DNA from 2 places in the Mesorhizobium sp. M0016 genome. Region 2 is predicted to be linked to the other one. Evidence: predicted binding sites of a transcription regulator. Region 2 holds the regulator's gene; the other holds the start of a gene.
What was found. Region 2 encodes PhoB, which activates phosphate uptake and scavenging genes when phosphate is short. Its sites were predicted from a motif close to TGTCATNNANCTGTCAT; they were not measured.
Positions count from the first base shown of each region.

Region 1: a site for PhoB is predicted at 2,556-2,572, ahead of ugpB (sn-glycerol-3-phosphate ABC transporter substrate-binding protein UgpB). Genes of this name have one in related genera too.

Region 1 covers NZ_JAMYVM010000004.1:327,529-332,577, reverse strand. Annotated here, with positions in the region: gene NKJ88_RS08905 (bifunctional diguanylate cyclase/phosphodiesterase) at 1-2,155, opposite strand, end outside; gene ugpB (sn-glycerol-3-phosphate ABC transporter substrate-binding protein UgpB) at 2,635-3,945, shown strand; gene ugpA (sn-glycerol-3-phosphate ABC transporter permease UgpA) at 4,016-4,900, shown strand; gene ugpE (sn-glycerol-3-phosphate ABC transporter permease UgpE) at 4,910-5,049, shown strand, end outside.
Region 2 covers NZ_JAMYVM010000015.1:53,848-58,896, reverse strand. Annotated here, with positions in the region: gene pstA (phosphate ABC transporter permease PstA) at 1-963, shown strand, start outside; gene pstB (phosphate ABC transporter ATP-binding protein PstB) at 981-1,805, shown strand; gene phoU (phosphate signaling complex protein PhoU) at 1,847-2,551, shown strand; gene phoB (phosphate regulon transcriptional regulator PhoB) at 2,568-3,257, shown strand; gene NKJ88_RS20930 (ROK family protein) at 3,288-4,523, opposite strand; gene xylF (D-xylose ABC transporter substrate-binding protein) at 4,790-5,049, shown strand, end outside.

The sequences.
Region 1 (5,049 bases), on a different contig from region 2:
CTGATTTGATGAATGAGCCGTCGATCTTGATCTTGTCGAAGGGGAAGGCGCGGAGATTGGACAGCGAGGAGTAGCCGGTGCCGAAATCGTCCATCGCCACACGCACGCCAAGCGCCTTCACCTGGCGCAAGGTCGCCAGCGCGCGCGGCATGTCCTTGACCAGCGCCGTTTCGGTGATCTCGAGTTCGAGCCTGCCGGGCGTCAGGCCGGAGCCGAGCAGGACTTCATGCACCTTGCGGCTGAAATTCGGATTGTGGAGCTGCACCGCCGAGACATTGACCGCTACGGTGAGAGGGTTCTTCCAGCGCGCAGCCTCGGCGCAGGCCGTCGCCAGCACCCATTCGCCGATCTGGATGATGACGCCGCTGTCTTCGGCCACCGGGATGAAGGTCGCCGGCGACACGTCGCCGCGCTGCGGATGGCGCCAGCGGATCAGCGCTTCGAACCCGACCATCCGCCCGCTGCTGATCTCCTTTTGTGGCTGGTAGACGAGGCGAAACTCATCGCGCGCCATGGCCTGGCGCAGTTCGTGCTCCATCACGCGCCGGTCTCGCGCCTCGGCGCCCATCGAGGCCTCGAAGTAACGGTAGGTGTCCTTGCCCTCGGCCTTGGCGCGGTAGAGCGCGGTGTCGGCGTGGCTGACCAGGAGTGTCGGCTCATCGGCGTCGAGCGGATAAAGTGCAATGCCGATGCTGGCCGACACCAGCCCGCCACCGACCGACAGCCGGTTTTCCTCGCGCATGGCCGCCAGCACCGCCTCGGCGATGCGGCCGGCCGCCTGCGGATCGGGAAGGTTCGGAGCGATGATGGCGAACTCGTCGCCGCCGAGACGCGCCAGCATCTGTCCGTGGCGGAGCACGGCGGAGGCGCATAGCGCCACCTTCTGCAGCATGGCATCGCCGGCGCCGTGCCCGAACAGGTCGTTCACTTCCTTGAAGCGGTCGAGGTCTAGCAGCAGCAGCGCAAGATGCCCGCCCTTGCCGCCGCGGTCCATTGCGGCAATTTCGGCCTCGAGCCGGCCGGAGAAACTGCGGCGGTTGGGGAGCCCGGTCAGCGGGTCGAAATGGGCGAGGCGCAGTATCTCCTGCTCGGCCTTCCTGCGTTCGCGGATGTCGCGCACGGCGACCACGCTGTGCCGCTTGCCGCAATAGTCGATGCTCCTGGCGATAAGTTCGACGGGGATGGTGGCGCCGTCATGGGCTCTGAGCTCCGCTTCCTGTGCCTGTCCGCTGCAGTCGGACATGCCGGCCGCGGTGCGTTCGCCGAAGAGATCGCCAAGCAGCATCGCGTTCAGCACTTCCGGCGCAATGCCGGTTAGCGCGGCGATGCTGTCATTGGCGCTGACGATGCGGGCGCCGTCGCAGACGATCAGCCCCTCGACGGCGGCGTTGGCGAGGCCGTGCATGCGCTCGGCCTCGAGCTTGTGACGCCGGAAGCGAAGGTCGATCCACAATGCTGCGGCTGAAAGCACCAGGATAGCCATGCTGACTGCAGCGGCGGCGAAGGCCTGCGACACCGGTTCGACCGTGAACTGCGATATCTCGATGGAGGAGTCCGGGAAGATCGACACCGCGCCCATGGCGATGAAGTGCAGGCTGCAGATCGCCAGCGTCAACAGGATGGCGGCGGCGATTGTGGCCTGCATGGACGGCCGTCGCAACACGACCAGCAGCGCCAGCGCGGCGAGGGTGACGCCTGTCAGCACCGAGACGCCGACCAGCAGCGGGTTCCAGACGATGCGCCCTTCGACCTCGAAGGCGGCCATGCCGATATAGTGCATGGCGGCGATACCAGCGCCGAGGACCGCGCCGCCGACCAGAGGGTAGTCGATGCCCCGGCGCAAGGTGGCGATCCACATGCCCGCAGCGGTCAGGGCGACGGAACCGGCGAGCGAAAGCGCCGACATTTCCGTATTGTAGGCGTTGGGGATTCCGGGAGAAAAGGCAAGCATTGCGATGAAGTGCGTCGCCCAGATACCGAAGCCGGTGGAAGTGGCTGCTATCATCAGCCAGGTATAGCGGTTGCGCTCGCTCGAGCGGTCGACATGGCGAAGCAGGTTGACCGCCGAGAAGGAAGAAATACCGCAAATGAGCGCTGCCAGTGCGACCAGTCTCAGATCGTGCTCATGCACGATACAATTATAGACCGTCAGCATCTCGCCCCACCTGCTCTCCCACAGCAATCAAGCCGTCCACTTGATTAGTATGCCGCGCTTGACGAAGAATCGGTTATGCGAACTACAACTACAGCGGGTTTTTCGGGTTGTACCTTGCGGCGATCCTGTCTCATTCCAGACACACGGTTACAGCAGCGCCTGGCGCGATGCCGCTCGGCCGATCTCGATCTGGCCGAGCGCCGGTATGGCGGCCGCACGGTGCAGGTGCGTGGCGCTGTCACGCGGGCCCTTCACGCATCGCTGGGCGGTCGGCGATCCTTGCAGGCCCACCATGCCCCATTCTATCGCTGAGCCGGCTTGGCATTTCTCTCTGTCCTCGTTGCAAGGCGAGGGGGCGCGAAGTTAGCCGGGTATGAAATTCACGAAACAGCAACAAATCCGTTGTCCGATTGTCATCAGCGACACATATTGCCTTTGCGGGAGTGCCCCTTTCGCCAATGACAAACGGGAGATGAAACATGAAGTTGTTCGGCTTTGCGGCCGGTGTTGCCGCCACCTTGACCCTGCTTTCCACCACCTCCGCCTTCGCCGCCACCAAGATCAGTTGGTGGCATGCCATGACCGGCGCGAATGCCGAGGTGGTCGACAAGATCGCCAAGGATTTCAATGCCAGCCAGAGCGACTATGAAATTCTCCCTGTTTTCAAGGGCACCTATCCCGAAACGCTGAATGCCGGCATCGCTGCCTATCGTGCGGGGCAAGCGCCCGACATCATCCAGGTGTTCGACGTGGGTACCGGCGTCATGATGGCAGCCGAAGGTGCGATCAAACCGGTGGCCGATGTGCTGACCAGCGCCGGCGTGACCTTCGACAAGAGCCAGTATTTGCCCGGCATCGTCGGTTACTATTCGAAGCCGGACGGGACCATGCTGTCCTTCCCCTATAATTCCTCGTCGCCCATCCTCTACTACAACAAGGATATTTTCCAGAAGGCCGGGCTTGATGTGAACAACCCGCCAAAGACCTGGAACGAGGTGTGGGAAGCCGCCAAGAAGATCAAGGCGAGCGGCGCCGCTTCCTGCGGCTATACCTCGACGTGGTTGACCTGGATCCACCTTGAGGCCTTCGCGGCCTGGAACGACGTTTCCTATGGCACCAACCAGAACGGACTTGCCGGAACCGACGTCGAGCTCAAGATCAATGCGCCGATCTTCGTCAATCATTTCCAGGCGCTCGCCGACCTGGCCAAGGACGGCACCTTCAAATATGGCGGCCGTACATCCGAAGCCAAGCAGATCTTTCTTGCCGGAGAATGCGGCATCTTCACCGAATCGTCGGGGGGTCTCGGTGACATCGTCAAGTCGGGCATGAACTACGGCATCGGCCAGCTTCCCTATGATAGTGACGCCAAGGGCGCGCCCCAGAACACCACGCCGGGCGGCGCCAGCCTGTGGGTGTTCGGCAACAAATCGGACGAGGAATACAAGGGCGTCGCGGCGTTCTTCTCCTACCTGTCCAAGACCGAAGTGCAGGAGTATCTGCATCAGAAGTCGGGTTATCTGCCGGTGACGCTCGCTGCCTATGAGGCGACCAAGAAGTCCGGCTTCTATGACAAGAACCCGGGCCGTGAGACGCCGATCCTGCAGATGCTGGGCAAGGCGCCGACCGAGAACTCGAAGGGCGTGCGCCTCGTCAACCTGCCGCAGGTGCGCGACATCGAGAATGAGGAGTTCGAGAAGATGCTGGCCGGCCAGCAGACTGCGCAGCAGGCGCTCGACAACGCGGTCGCACGCGGCAACAAGGCGATTCAGGAAGCGATCGGAAACTGAAGAGATTGTCAGTTGAACCTCGTCCACGCGGACCCGCGTGGACGATTTCCTGAACAGCGAGGGAATCACCCTGTCTCCACGCGTCGTCTTTCCCAACAAGACCCTGCCTTACCTGCTGGTGGCGCCGCAACTCGCCATTACGCTGATCTTTTTCTACTGGCCGACCGGGCAGGCGCTCTACCAGTCGATGCTTAGGGAAGACCCGTTCGGGCTGAAGAGCAAGTTCGTCGGGCTCGCCAATTTTCGCAAGGTGCTGGCCGACCCGGCCTACCTCAACTCGATCAAAGTCACGCTGGTGTTCTCTCTGGCGACCGCGATGGTCGCCATGGGTGTGGCCCTGTTGCTTGCCGTCATGGCCGAGAAGGTGGTGCGCGGCAAAGGCCTTTATCGCACGCTGCTGATCTGGCCGTATGCGGTGGCGCCGGCGATTGCCGGCATGTTGTGGCTGTTTCTGTTCAACCCCTCGATCGGTTCGCTGGCCTACGCCTTGAGAGGTCTCGGCATCGCCTGGGATCCCTTGCTCAACGGAAACCAAGCCATGATCCTGCTGGTATCTGCGGCTGCCTGGAAGCAGATCAGCTACAATTTCCTGTTCTTCGTCGCCGGGCTGCAGGCGGTGCCGAAGACGTTGATAGAGGCGGCGGCCATGGACGGCGCCGGGGAGACGAAGCGCTTCTGGACCATCGTCTTCCCGCTGCTCGCACCGACGACCTTCTTCCTGCTGGTCGTCAACACTGTCTATGCGCTGTTCGACACTTTCGGTATCGTTCATGCCGTCACCGGCGGCGGGCCAGGCAAGGCCACCGAGACGCTGGTCTACAAGGTCTACAATGACGGTTTCGTCAATTTGATCCTCGGCGATTCGGCCGCGCAGTCGGTCATCCTGATGGTCATCGTCATCTCACTCACGGCCATCCAGTTCCGCTATGTGGAACGCAAAGTCCACTACGGTTGAGCGCGAGCGATGATTGGTCAGTCCCCGCTTCGCGCCCTCATCGCCCACGCCGTGCTCATCCTGGGCATCCTGATCGTCGCTTTCCCGATCTACTACACCTTCGTTGCCTCCACGCAGACGCTGCAGACCATCCTCAAGCCGCCATTGCC
Region 2 (5,049 bases):
CTGAAGCTCAAGGGCTTCCTGTCGGAAGGCGCCCGCGTCCAGCTGCGCGACATCGTCTCCGCCGATCCGTCGGTGATCGGCAGGACGCGTGACGTCGACATCCTGGCTGCCGCGAACCTCGACTCGGCCTTCAAGGGTCAGATCGACCTCGGCGTCGATGAAGCGCGCCGCAAGGTGTCCAACCAGCAGATCGACTGGATGAACAAGCTTAAAGCCGACGGCGTGATGGCCGAGCATTTCAACACCGGCCTGTTCAGCTATGGCGCCTCCAGCCGGCCCGAGACGTCGGGCATGGGCGTGGCCATCATCGGTTCGTTCTACATGATGGTGATCGTGCTGTTGCTGGCGCTGCCGATCGGCGTCGCCGCCTCCATCTATCTGGAGGAGTTCGCCAAGAAGAACCGCTTTACGGACCTGATCGAAGTCAACATCAACAATCTCGCGGCGGTGCCGTCGATCGTCTTCGGTCTGCTTGGCCTTGCCGTGTTCATCAACTTCCTCGGCATGCCGCGCTCGGCTTCCTTCGTCGGCGGCCTGGTGCTGACCTTGATGACATTGCCGACCATAATCATCGCCACGCGCGCCGCCCTTGCCGCGGTGCCGCCGTCGATCCGCTCGGCGGCCCTAGGTCTCGGCGCCTCCAAGATGCAGATGGTGTTCCATCACATCCTGCCGCTTGCCGCCCCAGGCATCCTTACCGGCACCATCATCGGCCTGGCGCGTGCGCTCGGCGAGACAGCACCGCTGCTCTTGATCGGCATGGTCGCTTTCGTCGCCGATTATCCGACGACGCCTTTCGATCCGGCGACCGCGCTGCCGGTTCAGATCTATATGTGGGCAAACGAGGCTGAGCGCGCTTTTGTCGAGCGCATGTCCGGCGCCATCATCATCCTGCTCGTCTTCCTCATGGCCATGAACATCACCGCGATCGTGCTCCGGCGCCGGTTCGAGCGGCGCTGGTAGAAAAAAGGCAATTTGGTATGAACATCATGACCGAACAGTCCCTTGAGAATGCAGTGGGCGACAAAATGAACGCCAAGTCGAACGAAGTCATCAAGATGCGCGGCGACAAGGTCGGCGTGTTCTATGGCGAGAAGCAGGCGTTGTTCGACGTCAATCTCGACGTCCGCCAGAACCAGGTGACGGCGCTGATCGGCCCGTCCGGCTGCGGCAAGTCGACCTTCCTGCGCTGCCTCAACCGCATGAACGACACCATCGATTCGGCGCGGGTGACCGGCAAGATCACGCTCGATGAAGACGACATCTACGACAAGAACATCGATGTCGTCGAACTGCGCGCCCGCGTCGGCATGGTGTTCCAGAAACCCAACCCGTTCCCGAAGTCGATCTACGAGAACGTCGCCTACGGCCCGCGCATCCATGGGCTGGCCAAGCGCAAGTCCGACATGGACCAGATCGTCGAGCAGAGCCTGAAGAAGGCGGCGATCTGGAACGAGGTCAAGGACCGCCTGCAGGAGCCCGGCACCGGCCTGTCCGGCGGCCAGCAGCAGCGCCTGTGCATCGCGCGCGCCATCGCCGTGTCGCCGGAGGTGATCCTGATGGACGAGCCCTGCTCGGCGCTCGATCCGATCGCCACCGCCCGTGTCGAGGAGCTGATCGACGAACTGCGCCAGAACTACACGATCGTCATCGTCACCCACTCGATGCAGCAGGCGGCGCGCGTGTCGCAGCGCACGGCGATGTTCCATCTCGGCTATCTCGTCGAGGAGGGCGCCACCGACAAGATGTTCACCAACCCCGACGACAAGCGCACCCAGGACTACATTACCGGCCGCTTCGGCTGAGCCGTCCGGCGGGTGAATTTTCAGGCACGAGGACCAAGATCATGGGTGAACATACCGTCGCCTCCTTCGATGAAGAGCTCGGGCAGATCAGCAAGCTGATCCGCGACATGGGCGATCTGGCAGGCTCGATGGTCAGCGGCTCGACCAGGGCGCTGCTCAATTCGGACAATGCGCTGGCACAGCGTGTCGTTTCCGACGACGCCATCATGGATGCGCGCCAGCGCGAACTGGACGACCGCGCCATCACGCTGATCGCCAAGCGCCAGCCGATGGCCAACGATCTGCGCGCCGTGGTCGGCTCGATCCGCATGGCCGGCGACCTCGAGCGCATCGGCGATCTCGCCAAGAACATCGCCAAACGCGTCGGCACCGTGGGCTTGAGCGTCACGCCGCGCGACCTCTCGCACTCCATCGATGCCATGGCGCAGCTGGTGCTGATCCAGGTGCAAGGCGTCGTCGAGGAATATGCCGCCACCGATGCGGCAGCTCTTGCAAAACTCAGGAATGACGACGAGCGCATCGACGTCAAATACACGTCCGTGTTTCGTGAGCTCTTGACCTACATGATGGAAGACCCTCGCAACATCACCGCCTGCACGCATCTCTTGTTCTGCGCCAAGAATCTTGAGCGCATCGGCGATCATGTCACCAACATCGCCGAAAATGCGTATTATGTGCTGACCGGCCAGCAATTGCCCGCCAATCGTCCGAAGCAGGACGAGACGGCGATGGCCACGCCGGCCTGATGAGGGTGAACTGCCTATGATCGCGCCACGCATCATGGTCGTGGAGGACGAGGAGCCGCTAGGCGTGCTCCTCCGCTACAACCTCGAATCCGAAGGCTATCACGTCGAGGTGGTGACACGCGGCGACGAGGCCGAGATCCGCCTGCAGGAAAACGTGCCCGATCTCCTGGTGCTCGACTGGATGGTGCCCGCTGTTTCCGGCATCGAGCTCTGCCGGCGGCTTAGAGTGCGGCCCGAAACCGAGCGGCTGCCGATCATCATGCTGACCGCGCGCGGTGAGGAAAGCGATCGCGTGCGCGGCCTGTCCACCGGTGCCGACGACTATCTGGTCAAGCCATTCTCGACGCCGGAGTTCATGGCGCGCGTGAAGGCGCTGCTGCGCCGGGCCAAGCCGGAAGTGCTGTCCAGCGTGCTCAAGGTCGGCGACATCGTGCTCGACCGCGAGTCGCACCGTGTCTACCGCAAGAAGAGCGAGATCAGGCTCGGACCGACCGAGTTCCGGCTGCTCGAATTCATGATGCGCCATCCCGGCCGCGTGTTCTCGCGCAGCCAGCTGCTCGACAATGTCTGGGGCGAGACGATCTACATCGACGAGCGAACCGTCGACGTCCATGTCGGGCGCTTACGCAAAGCGGTCAACAACGGCCGCATGCCGGATGTCATCCGTACCATTCGCGGCGCCGGCTACGCGATCAGGGAAGACTAGGATGCTGCGCGTCGCGCCGTTGCCGGCCATTCAGGCGACATGCTTGCCGGATTTGGCCTGAATGCCCGGCGCGAAAATCTCCTGATCGACGAAGCCGAGCGCGCGCATGGCACAGCCTTCGCGGATCAGCGGCAGCTCGTTGGGCTCGGTGTCGAAGGAGATCGATTTCGAGTGCTGGCCGCCGGCGGTCTGGGCGATCGCTTCGCGCAATGCCGGCTCGATCAGGTCGAAGGCGGCGGCGCTGACGCCAACCATGGCGACAGGCGCCGGGTCGATCAGCGCAAACAGGCTGCCGAGGCCGAAGCCGAGCGCCTCACCGGCCTTGCGATAGGCTTCGCGCTCCGGGCCATCGGTTTCGCGGGCGCGCGCGGCGAGTGCGCGCATATCAGCGTCGCCGATATCGACCGGCTCGGCATCTTCGCTCATCATTTTGGCGCTGCGCCAGATGGCGTAGTTTCCGGCATAGGCCTCGACGCAGCCGCGCCGCCCGCAGCGGCAGAGCGCGCCGCCCGGACGGTGGATCATGTGGCCGAACTCGCCGCCGGAGGAATGGGTGCCGGTGAACAGTTCGCCTTTCAGCACCAGCCCCATGCCGATGCCGTGCGACAAGAGGATCGCGATGAAATTGTCGCGGTAGCGCTCGGGCTGGCGCCATTGCAGGGCCACCGCCATCATATTGCAGTCGTTCTCCATGGTGGCAGGAATGCCGAATTCCGCTTCCAACATGTCGGCGAAGGCAATGTCGGTCAGTGGCGTGATTGGCGACCACAGCATGGCCCGCGCCTGCGAATCGGTGATGCCCTGGATGCCCATGGCAATGCGGGCGATGCTCTGGACATCGAGGTCCGGGTCCGCGAGACGCCGCCCGACGATTGCTACGCATTCGCCGATCAGCTCGTCGCGCGGCATGGTCAGCGTGTCGAGCCGGCGCTGTTCTTCCGCGACCACCTGGCCGGCATAGTCGATGACGGTGACGGAGAGGAAGTTCAGCGACAGCACCACGGTCATGACCGCCGCCGCTTCCGGGTTGAGGCCAAGGCCGACCTGCGGCCGGCCGCGTTTCAGCGAGCCGGTCTCGCCAGGCTTGCCTTCAATCAGGATGCCTTCTTGAATTAGATCAGACGAGATTGCCGATATCGTCGAATGGCTGAGGCCGGTGGTCGCCGCAATCTCGGTCCGCGACGGCTGGCCGGCCCGGCGCACGGCCGAAATCACCATCGCACGGTTGCGACGGCGCAGATCGTCGTGGCGGATCCCAACCGACATTTGTTTTCCTCCCGGCCTCCTCGCGCCTCATGATAGTGAAGGCGTTCGACGGCACCAGCCAAATATTGGCAGACGCCGGCAGCCCTGTCATTGTTTATTGCGGAGCTCGAAAAAATTCGGCAACGCCATCAGAATCCATCATAATCGATGTTGACAGTGCCTTATCATTGAACCAGTATTTTTTCGAGGCTCGAAAAAATGGAGCCTCTTTGTGCAGGCCTTCGGGCCGGTTTTGTCGCGCCGTGGGCGGCGCAGGGAGGGTTATAATGAACAGATTTGCAGCCGCCATGCTGGCGGGTGTCGCCATGTCGCTGGCGCTGATGTCGGTCGCGCAGGCGAAGGACAAGGTCATCGGCGTGTCGTGGTCGAACTTCCAGGAAGAGCGCTGGAAGACCGACGAGGCGGCGATGAAAACGGCGATCGAAGCCGCCGGCGACAAGTACATTTCGGCCGACGCGCAGTCCAATCCCGGCAAGCAGCTGACCGACGTCGAAAGCCTGATCTCGCAGGGCGCCAACTCGCTGAT